2 regions of the Agarivorans sp. QJM3NY_25 genome follow, and region 1 is predicted to be linked to the other one. Evidence: predicted binding sites of a transcription regulator. Region 1 holds the regulator's gene; the other holds the start of a gene.
The links. Region 1 encodes FliA, which starts transcription of late flagellar genes. Its sites were predicted from a motif close to CTAAAGNTNNNNNNNNNNNNGCCGATA; they were not measured.
Positions count from the first base shown of each region.

Region 1 (9,274 bases):
AAAAAAGTCGACTATCTAACTCAATGGTTAGCCAGTCTTCATCACTATTTATTACTATGTCGTCAGTTTTGAAAATATCTTTAAGTTCAATAGCCAATTGGCTTGCGAGTTCGGTTAGATTAGACTGAGCAACTGAGTTTGAAGTCGTTGGCGGCACGTTAGGCATGATAACTTGACCATCCAAAATCGAGTGACCATATTCCATCAGCAATTCCGTTGACGAGACCGTTTCATTCCGTTCAGCTTGCCCATCAGAAACTTCAAATAAGGCAATCGCCTGTTGTAAGCGTTGTTGCAATTCGGGGTAATCTTTTTCATTGGTAATCGCCATCGCGTAAAGTACTACAAACAACGCAAACATCAATGTCATATAATCAGCGTAGGAGACTAACCAACGCTCTGTGTTTGCATTTCGCTTAGCAGCTGCAGCATAGCGATGACGCATACTAGTCGATATCCACAACGAAGCTATGTAAGCGACGCTTTACTTCAATACTACTGGCACCTTCAGCGATTGAAACCAATCCAGCTAAAGTCATTTCCTGATAAATAGCGCGATCCCCCGCTTGCGAGCGAAGTTTATTGGCAAAAGGCAAGAAAATAAAATTGGCGAAACCAACACCATAAATGGTCGCGACAAATGCAACCGCAATTCCCTTTCCAAGTAACTCAGGACTGCTTAAAAAATCCATAGCCTGAATCAAACCAAGTACTGCACCAATAATACCCACCGTAGGGCAGTACCCCCCCATGGCTTCAAACACCCCCGCCTGACGTTCCAAACGACTTTGTTCTAAGTCGATGACATCTTCTAAGGATTGTTGTAATTGTTGAGCTTCGGCACCGTCTATCAGCATTTGTAAACCGCGTAAAGTAAACGAATCTGCATGTTTTTGCTGTTGTTCTAGGCCCAAATAACCATCTTTACGAACAATATGAGACCAATTCAATATCAATTGAATTTGGTTCTGTACATTATCTTGCGACTGAAACCAAACCTTCGGTATCACTTTCAGAGCTTGCACAAATTGTTTGCTCGGCGTTTGTAACATCACCGCGCCGATAGTCCCCCCCAATACAATTGTTAATGCATGTACATTGACTAAATCGTCTAACGACCCACCAGCAAAAACATGACCAAACCCAACAGCTGAGAACGCTAAAATAACGCCAAAGATGCTAAGTTTATCCATTACCAATTTCCATAACTATCGCTTCAGAAAAACGATCGAGAGGCATTTGATTGGAGGCGAGTCCAGCACTTGCGACGGCCTGTGGCATACCATAAACAACACAACTGGCTTCATCCTGAGCCCAGATCGTTGAGCCTTTATCTTTCAATAAACGGCAACCATCTCGCCCATCAGCCCCCATACCAGTCAAAATCATGGCTAAAACGTCGCCCTGATGACTTTTCGCCAAAGAAGCAAAAGTAATATCGACACAAGGTTTATAGTTGACTTTGTCATTGCCATCAATAATTCGTAAGCGACCATACTGACCGCGAGGCTCAACTAACATCTGTTTGCCACCGGGTGCGAGATAAGCACAACCCGGTCGCAATTCATCTCCATCCTCGGCCTGCTTCACATTAACCCGTGACAGTGTATTTAAGCGTTGAGCAAATGCAGCTGTAAATGTAGCTGGCATATGCTGAACTAATAAAATGGGCTTAGGAAACCCAGCCGGCAACTGCGTTAAAATTGTTTGCAAAGCCACCGGACCACCGGTAGAGGTCCCTATCGCGACTAATTTATAGCGTTTTCCTGAAGGTTTAAACACACCAGACGTACGAACCTTGCGCTCTACCGAAGGTTGGCTGCTTGCCGCGGTCGTCGGCCTTAGTGGCGTCCGGGCGCTTGGCGTCAAAGGTTTGTCGGCTCGGGGAGTCAGACTCGATGGCGCTCGACGCGCTATCACTCGGCGTCTGGCAATGGCCTTTACTCGTTGTTGTAACAAGCTGACGGCTTCTTCACGATCACGAGCAATGTCTTCAAATTTTTTGGGGATAAAATCAAGTGCACCAGCATCTAGAGCATCTAAGGTCGCTTTAGCACCATCGTGGGTTAACGATGAAAACATCAGCACTGGCGTGGGATGTTTGGCCATAATTTCTTTTACAGCCGTAATGCCATCCATAACTGGCATTTCAATATCCATGGTAATCACGTCAGGTTTTAAACTTGCAACCATTTCAATGGCCTCGCGGCCATTCTTAGCTGCACCTATCACCTCAAGGCTTGGGTCAGCGTTAATAATCTCGCTGACTCGACGTCTGAAAAAACTAGAATCATCAACAACTAATACTTTTATTGCCATACTCAATTCTTTTTAAGGGCTGTGCTCGGCGTTATAACTTACGAGCGTAGCGTTTTAGTAAACTAGGAATATCGAGTATGAGTGCGATACGACCATCACTGGTAATCGTCGCCCCGGCCATTCCAGGGGTACCTTGCAATAACTGGTCAAGCGCTTTTATCACAACTTCTTCCTGCCCAATGAGATTGTCAACGACAAATCCCACCTGTTGTTGGCCTATCTGTACGATAACCACATGTCCTTGAGAACTTCTCTGTCCAGATTGACTATTACGGATCAACCAATCTTGCAAATAAAATAGAGGTATAGCTTTATTACGGACAATAACGGTTTCCTGACCGTCAACAACATTGGTTTTGGTTAAATCCAGATGAAAGATTTCATTTACACTGGTGAGTGGTAAAGCAAAAGTCTGTTTACCTACATCAACCATCAAAGTGGGTAGAATAGCTAACGTTAATGGTACTTTGATTTGTAAAGTAGTACCGCCTCCGAGCTTAGAATCAATATCCACAGAACCGTTCAGCTGGGTGATACTGGTTTTGACCACGTCCATGCCAACACCACGCCCCGAAATATCAGAAATCTCAGTTTTTGTCGAAAAACCTGGTGCAAAAATCAAACTATAAGCATCTTTGTCTGGCATTCTTGCCGCCGCATCGGCATCTAAAACACCGCGCTCTATAGCGATAGATTTAAGCTTATCTGCATTCATTCCCGCGCCGTCATCTTCGATCATCAGCAAGATATGATCACCTTCTTGCGAGGCTGACAAACGAATGACACCAGTACGCGGTTTTCCTGCCGCTTCACGTTGGTCTGGCATTTCAATGCCGTGATCAACCGAGTTTCGCACTAAATGCACCAGTGGATCGGCTAACGCTTCCACTAGGTTTTTGTCTAAATCGGTATCTTCACCGACCAATTCCAAGTTAATATCTTTCTTCAAACTACGAGCTAAATCACGAACGACTCGAGGAAAACGACCGAACACCTTCTTAATAGGCTGCATTCGAGTTTTCATCACTGCACCCTGTAAATCAGCGGTCACAACGTCAAGGTTAGAGGTCGCCTTAGCCATATCCTCATCATTACTGGTTAAACCAAGACTAACCAAACGATTACGGACTAAAACTAATTCCCCAACCATATTCATGATTTCGTCGAGAGTTCGGGTATCGACGCGAACCGTCGTTTCCCCCTGAGGTGCTTGTTTGGGCGCTGCTTTTGCCGGCTCAGACTTGGCTGGAGCAGCAGCTTTCGGAGTAGCTGCAACTTTTGTTGGTGCAACTTTCTTCGGCTCGACCTTCGGGGTGACTTCGGGCTTAGCTGCCGCCTTAACCTCAGGCGCTTTACCGGCACCATGCAGCTGATCTAATAACTTTTCGAATTCATCATCGCCAATTTCGTCACTGTTCGTCACCGTTTCCACTGACGTAACAGCGGCAGGTTTAGCACTTGGTGCTTTAGAGCCATGCAGCTCGTCGAGTAGCTTTTCAAACTCATCATCAGAAATATCGCCACCACCCGCAGTTTCGCTAGGGGCTGCAGCACTTACCGGACTCGCTTGAGAAGCCGCTTTTGGGGCACCTGAGCCATGCAACTCATCGAGTAAGCTTTCAAATTCGTCATCAGAAATATCATCAATACCAGTGCCTGTAGCTGATTTACTCTCTGGAATTTGCTCGGGCTCGGGCTCAGGTTCCGGCTCAACCACCACCTGATCTTCTGAAGCAGGCCGAGATAATTGATGCAATCGCTCAATAAGCTCTGGCGAAGCTGGTGTTAAAGGTTCTCTTGCTTGCACCTTAGCAAACATATCATTCACGGAATCAAGTGCTTCAAGTATGACATCCATTAACTCTGATGACACCCCACGGCCACCGTTACGTAATGTGTCAAACACATTTTCCGCACCATGACAAACGTCAACGAGTTCAGTTAATGATAAGAAACCAGCACCACCTTTAACGGTATGAAAACCCCTAAATATAGCATTCAATAAGTTACTATCATCAGGACGTTTTTCTAGATCAACAAGCTGTTCAGAAAGCTGCTCTAGGATCTCTGCCGCTTCTACCAGAAAGTCTTGTAAGATGTCTTCATCTACATCAAACGACATGCGCTACTCCCTTAAAATCCTAAACTAGACAACAAGTCATCAACATCGTCTTGATCGTTAACAACGTCATCCCTTTGTTCTTTATTAATTATAGGGCCTTCTGCTTCAACACCCGATTTTTTATCATCTTGACCAGGAGCGACATCCACCATGTCAGTGCCAAACAAGGTGAGCATCTCAACTAAATTCTCTTCAACCTCCTGAACTAAAGTGATCACCTTTCGAATCATTTGCCCGGTAAGATCCTGAAAATCCTGTGCCATTAAAATTTCAGTAAGCATGTTACGTAGTTTATCGGCATCAGATGAAGAACTAGTCAGAAAAATATCGATTTGGTGACACAGCGCTTTAAATTGGCCTAACTCAATTTTCCGATCCATCAAATTTTGCCATACAGGCATAATATCATTGATATCATTGGTTAATTTATCAGCAATCGGCAAACCCGACTCGACTGCATCCATCGTTTTATTAGCAGCTTGGTCGGTCATTTCGATGACATAATTTAAACGTTCTTTGGCATCGGGGATTTCTTGGTTCGCGAGTTCATTGATCCGAATATCCAATTTGAAATCATTTAATGAATCGTGAAGTTGACGAGTGAGCTGGCCAACTTTATCAAACAGCAAGTTAGCTTTTGGAGCACATAGCTCACTGACTAGTTGGTTCGCCTCGGCGACCTTTCCCATTTCAAGTAGCATCACCAGTTGTTGCGCATCCGCTAATGAAATAATCGGAGTATCGGTGCTCACGCGTCTTCCTTTTATTGTAATCTTTCGAAAATCTTATCGAGCTTCTCTTTTAAAGTAGCTGCTGTAAAAGGTTTTACAATATAACCATTTACTCCGGCTTGTGCGGCTTCAATAATTTGTTCACGTTTCGCTTCCGCGGTGACCATCAATACAGGCAGGTGAGCTAAACTCTCATCGGCACGAATGTTTTTCAACAAATCGATACCTTCCATACCAGGCATATTCCAATCAGTCACTACAAACTCAAAATCGCCACCCTTAAGCATTGGTAGCGCGGTGTTACCGTCATCGGCCTCATGTGTATTGTTGAAACCTAAATCTCTCAACAAGTTCTTAATAATCCTTCTCATTGTTGAAAAATCATCAACAACCAGAATTTTCATATTTTTATCCAAGGTACGTCCCCCAGCTGGATGTTTTACTAGCCCACAAACGGGTCACAAATTTATGTAATACATTATTATGCCTTAATAAACACAATTTTAGTCCATCTTTTATAAGTTTTGTAAGGATGAATTTCTCTATTGTGTCCAATCTCGCATTCGAGTTTTCACTCTGGCAAGCGCTTGACTATGAATTTGACTCACTCTCGACTCACTAACGCTTAATACTTCACCAATTTCTTTAAGATTAAGCTCTTCATCGTAATAAAGCGATAATACTAAGGCTTCTCGTTCAGGTAGCCCTTTGATGCACTCCGCCAAAGATTGTTGAAATCGTTGATTTGCAAAACCTTCGAAAGGACGATTTTGCTCGCGACTTTCTTCGTTAGAAATGACATCCTCGTTTACCCCAAGGTCCTCAATGCCTAAGATTCGCCCGCAATTAACATCCGCTAACATCGTATGGTATTCGCGAAGAGAAACCCCGAGTTTTTCAGCAACTTCAGCGTCTTTAGCGTCACCATTTTTTTCTCTTTCAACAGCAGCTATAGCGTCACTAATCGCGCGACTATTTTTATGTACAGAACGCGGAACCCAATCACCACGGCGTATTTCATCAAGCATCGCGCCGCGAATTCGGATCCCTGCATAGGTTTCAAAGCTAGCACCTTTAGAGCCATCAAAATTACGAGCGGCTTCTATCAGCCCGATCATTCCAGATTGGATTAAATCATCCACAATAACACTGGCCGGTAGCCTAGCCATTAAGTGATGGGCAATCCGTTTAACCAAAATGGCGTGACGCTCCACTAACGCATTAGTGTCGTTAACGCTGGTATTGGCGTAGGCGGCAACTTTATTCACTAAGCTGCTCTCTATTCTTGCGTTGTCCAAATTCGAGAAGATTCTCGATGAAAAATTCTAAATGTCCTCCCGCTTGCTCAGGTATCGGCCAAGTAGCCGCTTTGCTGGCTAAAGAGCGAAATGCCAAAGACGCTGGTGACTTAGGATAGGCTTCAACCACAACACGTTGTTTGCGAACGGCCAATCGGACATTGTTATCATAGGGAATACAAGACACTAACTCGAGAGTGGCATCTAAAAACCGTTCCGTCACCCGAGTCAACTTGGTAAATAACTCCTGACCTTCTCTTAAACTACGAACCATATTGGCAACAACTTTAAATTTATACACCCCATGATTATTAGAGAGTAGTTTAATCAGGGCATAAGCATCGGTAATTGATGTTGGTTCGTCACACACGACGACTAAAATATCTTGCGACGCTTTTGCAAAACTCAACACCATATCAGAGATGCCCGCTGCGGTATCAACCAGCAAAACATCTATCGGTGTTTTCATACTACTAAAAGCACGAATTAAACCTGCATGTTCCGCAGGGCTTAATTCAACCATGGATTGAGTTCCTGAAGTTGCTGGCGCAATCAGAATCCCATTTGGTCCCTCAACTAATACTTCGTCAAGAGTGCACTCTCCCGATAGCACATGCGACAGATTTTTAGTCACGCGCAGCCCAAGTAGCACATCAACATTCGCCAAACCTAAGTCCGCATCAAGGACCATGACTCGCTTGCCTTGACCCGCCATTGCAATTCCCATGTTAAGCGTCACGTTGGTTTTACCAACCCCACCCTTTCCACCAGTCACTGCGATTACTTTCACATTATTTTTTTGTTGCATCATTCGTAAGCCGCTAGCTTGATCAAAATCATTATGTTTAGAATACATCCGAAACCTTCTGTTGTTCGGTTTCACTAAACCAAAAGTGTTGCTGAGAATGCTTATCTATCACCGACAAAGCTTGCTCAACTAATTCGCTAGGCACCGCCACTGCAATATCTTCTGGTACTTGCTGACCATGAGTAACGTAACTGATTGGTATAGCATGACGCAAGGTTACATTTAACACTTCACCTAACGCTAAACTTTCATCTAATTTAGTAAGTATGGTACCAGCCAAAGGAATTCGCTTAAATTGATTTACAGTTTCTTCAATTACCCGTCGCTGAGCATTGGCTGACATCACCAAATAATTACGGATATTAACTTGGCTATTTTTGACTAACTTGTCTAATTGTTCATGTAGACGGATATCTCTTTGGCTCATACCAGCGGTATCGATTAAGACTAACTTTTTATCTTTAAACTGGTATAAAAGCTGGGACAACTCAGCTTCATCATTCGCCACTCGAACTGCACAGCCCATAATTTTACCATAAGTTGCCAGTTGCTCATGAGCACCAATACGATAAGTATCTGTGGTAATCATCGCCACGCTATCAGGACCATGGCGCATAGCAAACTGCGCAGCTAATTTGGCGATAGTGGTTGTTTTACCGACCCCCGTCGGGCCCAATAAGGCAACCGCTCCACCTTTTAACAATATTTCATCTTGGCCGACAGGGAGCTGATTTGCCAGTAATTCCCGTAAATGCTGCCAGCCTTCTTGTACGCCTAGCTCTTCGGGGATATAACCAGCCACCTGATCGGCCATATCCTCATCAAAACCAACCAACTGTAACTGTTTGATTAACATCGCTCGAACAGGCTCTTGCCGCTCAACTTCCTGCCACATTAATCCCGACACTTGATGTTCCAACAACTTTCGCATCGCTGCCATTTCTTTCTTTAATTCACCCACTTCACTGTGATTCGCCTCTGCGCTTGGCGTTGCAATACGGCTTGCGGCAGGTTTGGCTGCTGAACCTTGCTGTATCCACCCTTGCTGCTGAGCCAAGGAGCGAGGAGCCTGAACGGTTCGAGGCCGTTGCGATTTATTTAAGCTGGATTGTTGCAAATTTTCTTGCTGACGCTTTTGATGGCGCTGCATAAAATTAGTCAAATTATCTTTGAGGCTCGCATTTTCGTCAAAATCATGACCAAGCTGTTGGTTTGTTGACGTTTTAGAACTGTGCTTAGGTTTGACGGACGATAAATTGACGCTATCATCGGCTAACTCTCGTGATGAGTTTTCTCCCTTAGCATTAGTCTTGGAAGGCTCCACCGCAGCAACAATCTCTATGCCTCCGGTCACCTTTTTGTTGGACATGATCACGGCATCACTACCAAGAGTCTCTTTCACCTCGGCTAACGCGGTCCGCATGTCTTTTGCAAAAAAGCGTTTCATTTTCACTGGTCACCTTCCTTTTGCTTACCCATTGGACCTATTGCCCAACTGAACTCACAATACGTATTTGTTTATCTTCCGGCACTTCTTGATACGACAGTACACGTAATGCAGGCATTGCTGTTTTAACGAACCTCGACATACTCGAACGCAATATACCGGATGTCAATAATATCGCTGGTTGGCCTGCTAATTCTTGATTTTGGCATGCTTCAGTTAAAGATACTTGCAGTTTTTCGGCCAAACCTGGTTCCATTCCTGCACCATCGTTACCACCTGCCTGCATAGATTGATGCAATATTTGCTCCAAGTCTGGTGACAAAGTAATGACCGGTAACTCTGCTTCACTACCAATTAGCTCTTGAACGATTAAACGTTTTAAAGAAATACGACAAGCTGCGGTCAGAATATCGGCATCCTGGCTCTTCGGTCCGTATTCCACCAAGGTCTGAACGATACTCCGTACATCCCTAATTGGCACCCCTTCACTCAGTAAATTTTGCAGCACTTTAACAACAGTAGATAAGTTCAGGGTATCTGGGATTAAAC
Region 1 covers NZ_CP194041.2:1,869,523-1,878,796, reverse strand. The annotation lists gene ACRRSW_RS08690 (flagellar motor protein MotB) at 1-445, opposite strand, end outside; gene ACRRSW_RS08685 (flagellar motor protein) at 447-1,193, opposite strand; gene ACRRSW_RS08680 (protein-glutamate methylesterase/protein-glutamine glutaminase) at 1,186-2,319, opposite strand; gene ACRRSW_RS08675 (chemotaxis protein CheW) at 2,351-4,441, opposite strand; gene ACRRSW_RS08670 (protein phosphatase CheZ) at 4,453-5,193, opposite strand; gene cheY (chemotaxis response regulator CheY) at 5,205-5,588, opposite strand; gene ACRRSW_RS08660 (RNA polymerase sigma factor FliA) at 5,715-6,440, opposite strand; gene ACRRSW_RS08655 (MinD/ParA family protein) at 6,433-7,326, opposite strand; gene flhF (flagellar biosynthesis protein FlhF) at 7,316-8,731, opposite strand; gene flhA (flagellar biosynthesis protein FlhA) at 8,763-9,274, opposite strand, start outside.

Region 2 (9,274 bases), 2.5 Mb from region 1:
AGCAGTTGCGGCAAGCGGGGGATCAGATCCTTGCTATTTCTGGAATATTTTCCGGTACTTTAAGTTGGTTATTTCAACAATATGATGGTTCTAGTCCATTTTCTGAGTTGCTGGTGGATGCGCTCAATCAAGGGTTGACCGAGCCCGATCCTCGAGATGATCTTTCGGGTAAGGATGTGCAGCGAAAATTACTGATCTTAGCCCGAGAGGCTGGTCTCAAGCTTGAGTTAGCGGATATTCAATTAGCTTCTCTGGTGCCAGAAGCCTTAGCAGAATTAGAACTTGAGCAGTTTATTGAACAGCTGAGTGATTTAGATGAGCCGATGTTGCAGGCGGTGCAGGATGCCCAGCGTCAAGGCAAGGTGATCCGCTATCTCGCCAGAGTCGACCATCAGGGCAAGGCTGAGGTCGGTTTACAGGCGATAGATGCACGGCATCCATTTGCCAATCTCAAACCCTGTGACAATGTTTTTGCGGTTGAAAGTCAGTGGTACCAGCAAAATCCTCTCGTCATTCAAGGTCCCGGAGCAGGCAGAGCCGTGACCGCAGGAGCGCTGCAAGCCGATTTAGTGAGTCTTTGTCAGTATTTGGCTTAAGTGAATTTAGCGTTGTGGCTTTGCTCGAGCTGTTTCGCTTAGATTTGAGAATTGAAATCTCACATAAAAAAGGCCTCCTAAACAGGAGGCCAAACAGGGTATATAAGGGTGTACAAACGTGAGAAGGTAAAGTGCTATTTAACTAGCAGCAAGCGCCCACTCAATCCACTTACTGCTATTTCGAAATGGTCTATATCAATGACGATCTCTGCGCCTGTGATTAAGTCGATAAGGGTACGGGTATCATCCAGTAAATCAGCGGCCAGACGGACCTTTTTTTCATCTGATGAAACGTTTAATAAATACACAATTTGCTGTTCTTTAGTCGTTTTTAATACGGCTAATAGATCTTTGTCGGCGTAGAGGTTCTGTACGCTACCTTGATATAGTGCTGGATTATTTTGCCGAACTTCCATCAATTGACTAACATAGTCCATCAGCGCTTGCTGTTCACGACTTGGGGTGAAACCATCGGTGACCCCTTTTATATGAGCGCTGGAGCGAGCAACATGGTCGTCACATAAACCTTGTGCTGCGCATACGCTGTTGTCTACTTGCGCGGCAAAGTTGGCAACTTCATCACCAATCTCATCACCGTAGTACAAGGTAATCGGTCCGCTATAGGCGGCCATATAAGAGAAAGCCGCTTTATGTCTCTCCCAATAATGGCTTAAGCCACCACGCTGAATCAGATCGCCGAAGCGAACTAAATCATGGTTGCCGAGCATTAAATTAGCTTGGGCGTGATCAGGATAAGAATTATGATCGTTCCAGCTGGCGGTTAAGGTGCTGGCATCGTGATCCCCTGAGCCACTTTCTTCTACCGCTAAGGTCTGTACGAGCGCATAACGACGGTTAAAATCGAAGGCCGAGGGCAGGGCTGGAGACGAATTACTGCCATAAGCGCTAGCTACGATTTCACTATTCCCATTCCATACCTCGGCAACCATATAGCCTAGGGTGCCCCATTGATTTCCGTTGATCTGGCACTTGCTGGCCTTGGCATTGTTGGCACTGGCATCTTTGACGGTTTGATGAATTTGTTGCCAGGCACTGAGCGGGACTTGATAGGCTTGGTCTAAACGCCATCCGTCTAAACATAATTCGCTGGTCCAGTACTCCGCCACTTCCTGGTAAAAAGCGAGGGTATCGCTGTTGGTATAATCCACAGGGTTTGAGCCACCAGCAGGGCTGAGCCCTTTTGGAGAAGTGACAAGGTTGCCTTTATGGTGGCCAAAAACCCCATCAAAGAATACGTATAAGCCTTTTTCATGAGCTTTCGTGACTAACTCTTCAGCCAGCGCTTTGGTCCCGAAATTAGGATCAATCTTAAAGTAGTTACTGGCAAAGTAACCTGTAGCATCTAGTTTGTCTGTCCATTCATCTTGGCCGTTGGTCGCAATAGACTCAAAGATCGGGGTGAGCCAGATGGCATTCATGCCTAAGGCTTTAATGTAGTCAAGAGAATCAATAATTCCCTGCAAGTCGCCGTTGTGATGGCTGGTGCCATAACCAGCACCATAATCAAACGAGCTATCTCCATCAACAAAGGATTCGGTCATGACTTGATAAATGCGCAAATCACAAAATTCACCAGTGGCGTTTTCACAGGGCAGGCGTTGTTGAGCACTCTCGGCCGAGCTGGTGATGTTGATGGCGTCATTGGTTGGTGTGGTGCTATTTCCATTTCCAGCATCACTGCCACCACCACAAGCACTTAAGCCGACGATGATAGAGATCGATAAAATGCTTTTTAACCAACTCATTTTACTTCCTTGATAAATACCATAAGGGGATAGGGCAAGTTAATCACAGCTTTGCATGACTAGATACTCGGTAACGTTTTCAAGATAATAGAAAATTGAGCTGGCTCGCATCTTTTTTGTTATTGATAAATAAAGAATTTTTTGAAAGGGTTTTCATGTCAGGTAAACAAGTTACGCTTGTCTGTGGAGACGAAATGTGATGTTTTTAATCAGTTTCAACTTGGGTTTTTTTCAGTGCTAGGTATGATGCAGCATATAAGTAGAGGGGAAGCTATGAGTGGCGTTAGGGCACAGCAAAAAGAAAAAACACGCAGAGCGATTATCGAAGCCGCGTTTAGCCAATTAAGTGCGCAGCGCAGTTTTTCCAGTTTAAGTCTGCGCGAAGTCGCTCGAGAAGCGGGGATTGCACCGACTTCTTTCTATCGTCATTTCTCTGATATGGAAGAGTTGGGTTTAACCCTGGTTGATGAGGGGGGCTTAACCTTACGCCAGTTAATGCGCCAAGCCCGGCAACGCATTATTGCCACCGGAGGTAGTGTTATTGGAACCTCGGTCGCGACTTTCATGGAATTTGTCTACAATAACCCCAATGTATTCCGCTTGTTGTTACGTGAGCGTTCGGGAACGTCGCCAGCGTTTCGGGCTGCCGTAGCGCGAGAAATAGCGCATTTTATTGCAGAGCTGACTGACTATTTAGAACATCAATATCGCTGTCCAAGAGAAGACGCGCAGATGCAAGCCGAAGCGATGGTGATTATTGTGTTTAATGCTGGGGCTTCAGCTTTAGATTTAGCTGAGTTTGATCGACAACAATTGGCCGAGAAAACCATCAAACAACTTCGGATTGTGGCAAAAGGTGCCGCTTTGTATAATCGTTCTCAAACACTGAGTTAAGAGGTGCATATGCAAGTCAGTAAAACTTTATTATTGTTGTCGTTTATTGCTGGTGTGAGTGGTAATGCTAGTCTTGCTCTGTTTACTGTTGCCGAGCAAGCATTTTCGATATTTCCTATCATTGCGTTTATATTGGCGGTGACGCAACTGTACCAGATTTATCTACATCAAGATCTGAGTGAAGACTCTCCTCTAACGAGTGTGGCTGCATTTTTATTGGGGGCGTTGGCTTACTCTGCAATGTTACGAACTCAATTCCCGGAAATCGGGAGTAACTTGTTAGTATTGATTTTATGTCTTGCGATCGGTCTTTGGTTGATGTTTAGATTGGGCGGTTTTAAGCGCTAATCTACAGCAACTAATGGTTCAATTGTTGCTGCCAAGCTTTGTCTGCGGTGGCTTGATAGGTCTGCCAGTGTCCCTTTAGCCAACGTTGGCGGCCTTTCTCTGCATAAAATAAGTGCAGTTCGTCGTCAAAAAATTCCCAGACTTGCCCATTAGTGGCGACTAAACCTTCGCCCGTTGATAGGGCGTTAGCGCAAAAGCCATTGTAGCGAGGACGATATCGTTCTGGAGCTTCGGCAAATTTATTGGCACTTTGCTGACTTGCAAAATACCAATCGGCATTATTCCAACGGACTAAATAATCTTGTTTACCCTGTAAAATACGGCGCTCGCCAAGCTGGTGGGCGCGGTGTTGGCTTAGCACATCGACACCACCGATAGCCTTATCACTCCAAAAACTTTTACTTACTGGCTCGCCAGCATAGCAATTCAAGCTAATTACAAAAATAATTCCAGTAATAATTGAATGAAACATAAGCCCCCCTATCAGATCTATATCTGATAGACCGGGCTGCTTAAGAAGCGCTTTCATTAATATGCCTAACGACGCTGCAGATAGAGCCCCACTTCTATATGATCGGTGTAAGGAAATTGGTCAAATAGAGCCCAATGGCTAATCTGATGGGTACGATTTAAGACTTGTAGGTTGTTATATAGAGTATTGGGATTACAAGATACGTAGACGATGTTGTCGTAGTCTTGCACCATCCTTAAGGTGGCGTCATCTAAACCGGCACGAGGTGGATCAACTAATATGGTGTCGCACTGATAATCACTTAAGTCTACTTGGGCTTCTTTTAGGCGGCGAAACTCACGTTCACCTAACATGGCCTGAGTGAATTCTTCGGCGGATAGACGAAGAATTTTCACATTATTAATGTGATTGGCTTTGATATTGTATTGTGCGGCTTCAACTGAGGGCTTGGCTATCTCGGTGGCTAAAACGCGTTGGAAGTTTTTCGCAAGTGCCAGTGAAAAATTGCCGTTACCACAGTAGAGTTCGAGCAGATCGCCCTGGCTGTTGGCAGTTGCCTGTTGCGCCCATTCCAACATATGTTGGTTGACGACGGCATTTGGCTGGGTAAAGCTATTTTCGATTTGCTGGTAAATGAGCTGCTCACCGGCAACTTCAAGTACTTCGTTAACCCTATCTTGTTCCAAACATATTTTTTGCTTACGTGAGCGACCGATCAGTTGTAGTGAAAATAGCTTCGATAGTTCTGCTTTTAGTTGCTCGGCAGCGGTCCGCCATGCTTCATCAATCGGTTTATGGTAAAGCAAGCTCACGATTACCTCGCCACTAAGAGTGGAAAGAAAGTCGACTTGGAATAGTTTATGACGCAAAACTTGCTCAGATTTGAGCTGTTCGATTAATAGCGGCATTAGGCGGTTAATTAACGCGCTTGCCGGCGGAAAGCTGTCGACTCTGAATTTTTGTTTGGTTGCTGGATCAAACATGATGTAGTAGAGGTCATCACCTTCGTGCCACATTCTAAATTCGGCACGCATCCGATAATGTTTGCTGGCTGAGCTGAAAATGCTAGGTTCAGGAGGATTAAATTCAGCAAATTGTTCGCGGCGTTTAGCGACCTTTTCGGCCAACAGTTGTTGGTATTTTTCTGGATAGTATGCAATTGCGCTCATGACCGCTCCTCAAATTTAGCAAGGAGCGCAATTTAAAGGCGCATTGCTTGCTTGTCCAGTTTATCTACAATAATAGTGAGATTATTTCTAAAGTTTTAAATACAGTCGCCGATAAGTTGTGACTAGGGTAAATCCAGGGGGCGTTATGAACGAACTTAAAGGCATAGGCAATTCGCCAATCCAGCAATATGCTGAGCGCTTATTGCAGCAGTCCACGCCGACTATCGCAAAGGGCAATCAATTAGCTAATGATAAGGCTAGTTTTAATCAGCAGGACCTGGTGGCCAGCCATGTATTGTTGAGTTCGATTGAAAAGCATACCTTATCGATTGCTGGTGGTGGGGTTAGTTTAGCCAAACCACAACAACCCAGTATATTTGATGCCGAAGAAGTGGCGAAGAATGTGCTTAATTTTGTTGCAACGACCTTATATGGTGCCAAGCAGGCTGGGATGCCAGAAGACCAGTTACAAGAAATGATGGCTCAAGCGCGTAAGGGTGTGGATATGGGGTTTGCCGGAGCCCGTGAAGACCTTAGTGACTCAGGGATCCTTAATGAAGAGTTAGAAAAAGGCATTGATAAGAGTTATGACTTGATCCAAGACGGTTTAGAAAAAATCGAAGCGGGTGACTACGAGATACAAAATTCTCCAATATTTAGTCAACTCGCCATGGGAAATCGTCAATCGGCAAGCATGGAGTTGGAAACGGCAGAGGGTGACAAAGTTACCATTAGTTATGGGAGTCAGTTGGCAGCCAGTTACCGAGAAGAACAGTCATCTTTTCAGGCATCGTTTTCTTCACAGCAGCAGTTTAGTTTTTCCGTTGAAGGCGACCTGAATGATGATGAGTTGGCTGCGATCGCCGATTTAGTGAAACAAGTGGATAAAGTGGGGCAGCAGTTTTTCTCGGGGAATCTGGATCAGGCGTTTGATCAGGCCTTAAACATTGGGTTTGATGAGCAACAGTTAGTTGGTTTTGCGGTGAACTACCAGCAACAACAAACGGTGGCGGTGACTCAGGCCTACCAACAAACAGCGGAGAAAAGCGCCGAGAATAGCACTGCTGGTTCAGAGCTAGTCCCCGACTTAAGTGAGTTTTTAGGTGCTTGGCAGGACATTCAAGCCAAAATGAGCGCTTTGTTTGCTCAACCAGAATCCGCGACCGAAACCCTACTTAATGGGGTTTTACCTGTTTCTAGCCCTTCGGAAGGAGAAGCGAAACAAGCCGATGTTGAACGGTTTAAAGGTTTCGCTGAGCGTATGGCCGATGTGCTTGCTGAATATAATCAAAAACGCGCGGCGGATGAAGCGACATCCGGCACTATTAGTTAATTTCATGTTTGCATAAAGTAAATGAAATAGGCTGTTCATTCGCCAAGTGCTGGCTTATACTCTCGCCCGCAGTGGTGCCTGAGCTAGCGAAGTTCAGGCTTAATAGGGAATCTGGTTAAAGTCCAGAACTGACGCGCAGCGGTAAAGAGGAACGAAAGCTCAAGGATTGGCCTTTTCCAAGGATCTCCAGACACTGTTTGCCCCGCAAACGGGAAGTCGTAGCCGTAGTAAATAAAGTCCCCCCGCCTCTAAGTCCGAATACCTGCCACATCGCACATGCTATTTAGCAGCAAACTACGACGCGAGAATTAGGATTATATCGATGAAGAAGTTCATATTACTGGCCGCAGTAGCGCCAGCTTTCGGCTATGCCCAAGAAACCCCTCCAGAACAAACGACCATGGTGGTGACCGCCAACCGTATACAGCAAAGTGCTACTAGCGTAATCGCGCCACTCACGGTGATCAGTCGCGGTGAAATAGAAAGTAGTGGTGCGCAAGATATTGTTGGTATTCTCAACCAACAGGTTGGTATTAGTGTCAACCGTAATGGCGGTAAAGGACAAAACGAGAGTGTGTTTATTCGCGGCTCAAGCTCTGCACAATCTTTGTACCTCATCGATGGCGTACGTATTAATACTGCCACTAGTGGTGGCGCTCAAATGTCATTACTGCCATTAGAATTCGTTGAGCGCATTGAGATTATACGAGGGGCTCGTGCGTCAGTATATGGCGCAGATGCTGTGGGTGGGGTCATCAACATTATCACGCGGCCGGAGTTTGGTAGTCAGTATTTTGGGATAAAAGCTGCGCTTGGCAATCATGAGAGTCGACGTTTAGCTGGGCGAGTTAATACCCCGATTGGTGAGTCGACTCAGTTGAATGCGATCCTCAATGGTGAGCGTAGTGAAGGTTATAATTTTAGACCAAGCAGCGAACTGGACGAGGTTTATGGATATGAATCCTTCGGTGGCTTACTGAGCATCGAGCATCAGTTCAGTGAAGCTTGGTCGGGCGGGGCCATGATATTGATGAATGATGGCGAAAATGAGTATATCTCCACGCAGTACGATTCATCTTATAATCCCTACGATGAAAAATGGCAAACCAAACAAAGGCAGAAAGTATATGCTGTGAATCTTGATTACAGTGATGACGCTTGGTTTAGCCATCTAGCACTGAATTATACCGAAAACCGTTCCAATGACGGCCCCGCCGATCAATATGCGGTGGTTTATCGTTATGTGACGGAGCGGCACAGTGCGAATTGGTTGTTAGCGCGTCAATTGAACAACAACTGGTTGTTACAAGGTGGTTTAGATTATCAAAAAGATGATATCTCAGGTTCCAAAACTACATATTTAAAAAGTACTCGTAATAATAAAGCCGCCTACCTTGGGGTTCGTGCCGATTACATCCGCCATTTACTGGAAGCCAGTTTACGCCAGGATAACAATCAGCACTATGGTGAACACACCACCTATAACCTGGCTTGGGCTTGGCAGTTACAGGACAATTTACGTTTTAATGCCTTGCATGGCACTGCCTTTAGAGCGCCAACCTTTAACGATCTATACTACCCGGGCAGTGAAACCCCCAATCTTAAAGCCGAAACTTCCAGTAATTCGGAATTTGGTTTTGCTTTAGATTTAATTCAAAGTCAGTGGCAGTTTAATATCTTCCGTAATGATGTTGACGATTTGATTGCTTGGGCGCCGGGGGAGGGTGGTTTATGGAAACCAGGAAATGTCTCTGATGCTCGGATCCAGGGCATTGAAGTACAGGGAGATTTTTCGACCGCCTGGCTGAATCATCGGGTTATTCTGGAGCATCTTGACGCGAAAGATCGTCAAAGCGATAAATACTTGGTGCGTCGTCCACAGGAGCAAGTCAAGTACAAGCTAGATGCGCAGTGGCATGCTTTGCAAGTGGTGGTGGATTATCTATGGCGAGGCGAGTCTTATAATGACGACGCAAATACGCTTGTGTTGGATAGTTATAGTACTTGGGATATTGGTGCGAATTATCGCTTTGCGAACGGCTTTAAGCTCGATGCCAAGTTAGCCAATGTATTTAATAAGCAATATGCCACAGTGCGCAATTATCAAGCCCAAGGTCGCAGCTTTGAGTTAGCAGCAAGCTATCAGTTCTAAAGTAAACGACTAGTGCTTTGCTAAACACTTCGCATTGCCAGCCAGCGTTAGCGTGATTACACTAGCGCTGGTGATTTACGAATTGGGTTTATTTACGCGATGCATGTGCTTGTTTTCGATTCCGGAGTCGGCGGTCTCTCGGTCCTTGAGTCTGTTCAATTACTTAATCCACATCTGCAATATAGTTATTTGTTTGATAACCGTTATTTTCCTTACGGTGAACTGAGCGAGCCGGAGTTAATTGAACGGGTTTGTGAGCTAGTTGCGGTCGCAGTGGCGAAACTACAGATAGATATGGTGGTGATCGCCTGTAATTCGGCCAGTACCTTAGCGCTACCCAAATTGCGTTCGCAGCATGCCATTCCAATCGTTGGGGTGGTGCCAGCGATAAAATTAGCGGCAAGTATGAGTCAAACGGGACACTTTGGCATATTGGCAACGCCGGGAACGGTAGAGCGTCAATATACGGCACAGCTAATTCAGGACTTTGCAGCGAATTGTATAGTTGAACTGATTGGCAGCACTGAATTGGTGGTATTGGCAG
Region 2 covers NZ_CP194041.2:4,392,568-4,401,841, reverse strand. The annotation lists gene metL (bifunctional aspartate kinase/homoserine dehydrogenase II) at 1-596, shown strand, start outside; gene ACRRSW_RS20145 (alpha-amylase family glycosyl hydrolase) at 731-2,362, opposite strand; gene fabR (HTH-type transcriptional repressor FabR) at 2,636-3,256, shown strand; gene ACRRSW_RS20135 (DUF1422 family protein) at 3,266-3,604, shown strand; gene ACRRSW_RS20130 (YHS domain-containing (seleno)protein) at 3,615-4,076, opposite strand; gene trmA (tRNA (uridine(54)-C5)-methyltransferase TrmA) at 4,142-5,245, opposite strand; gene ACRRSW_RS20120 (DUF5610 domain-containing protein) at 5,391-6,578, shown strand; cobalamin riboswitch at 6,634-6,862, shown strand; gene ACRRSW_RS20115 (TonB-dependent receptor domain-containing protein) at 6,901-8,730, shown strand; gene murI (glutamate racemase) at 8,830-9,274, shown strand, end outside.
Region 2: the regulator FliA is predicted to act here: its motif matches at 5,333-5,359, upstream of ACRRSW_RS20120 (DUF5610 domain-containing protein).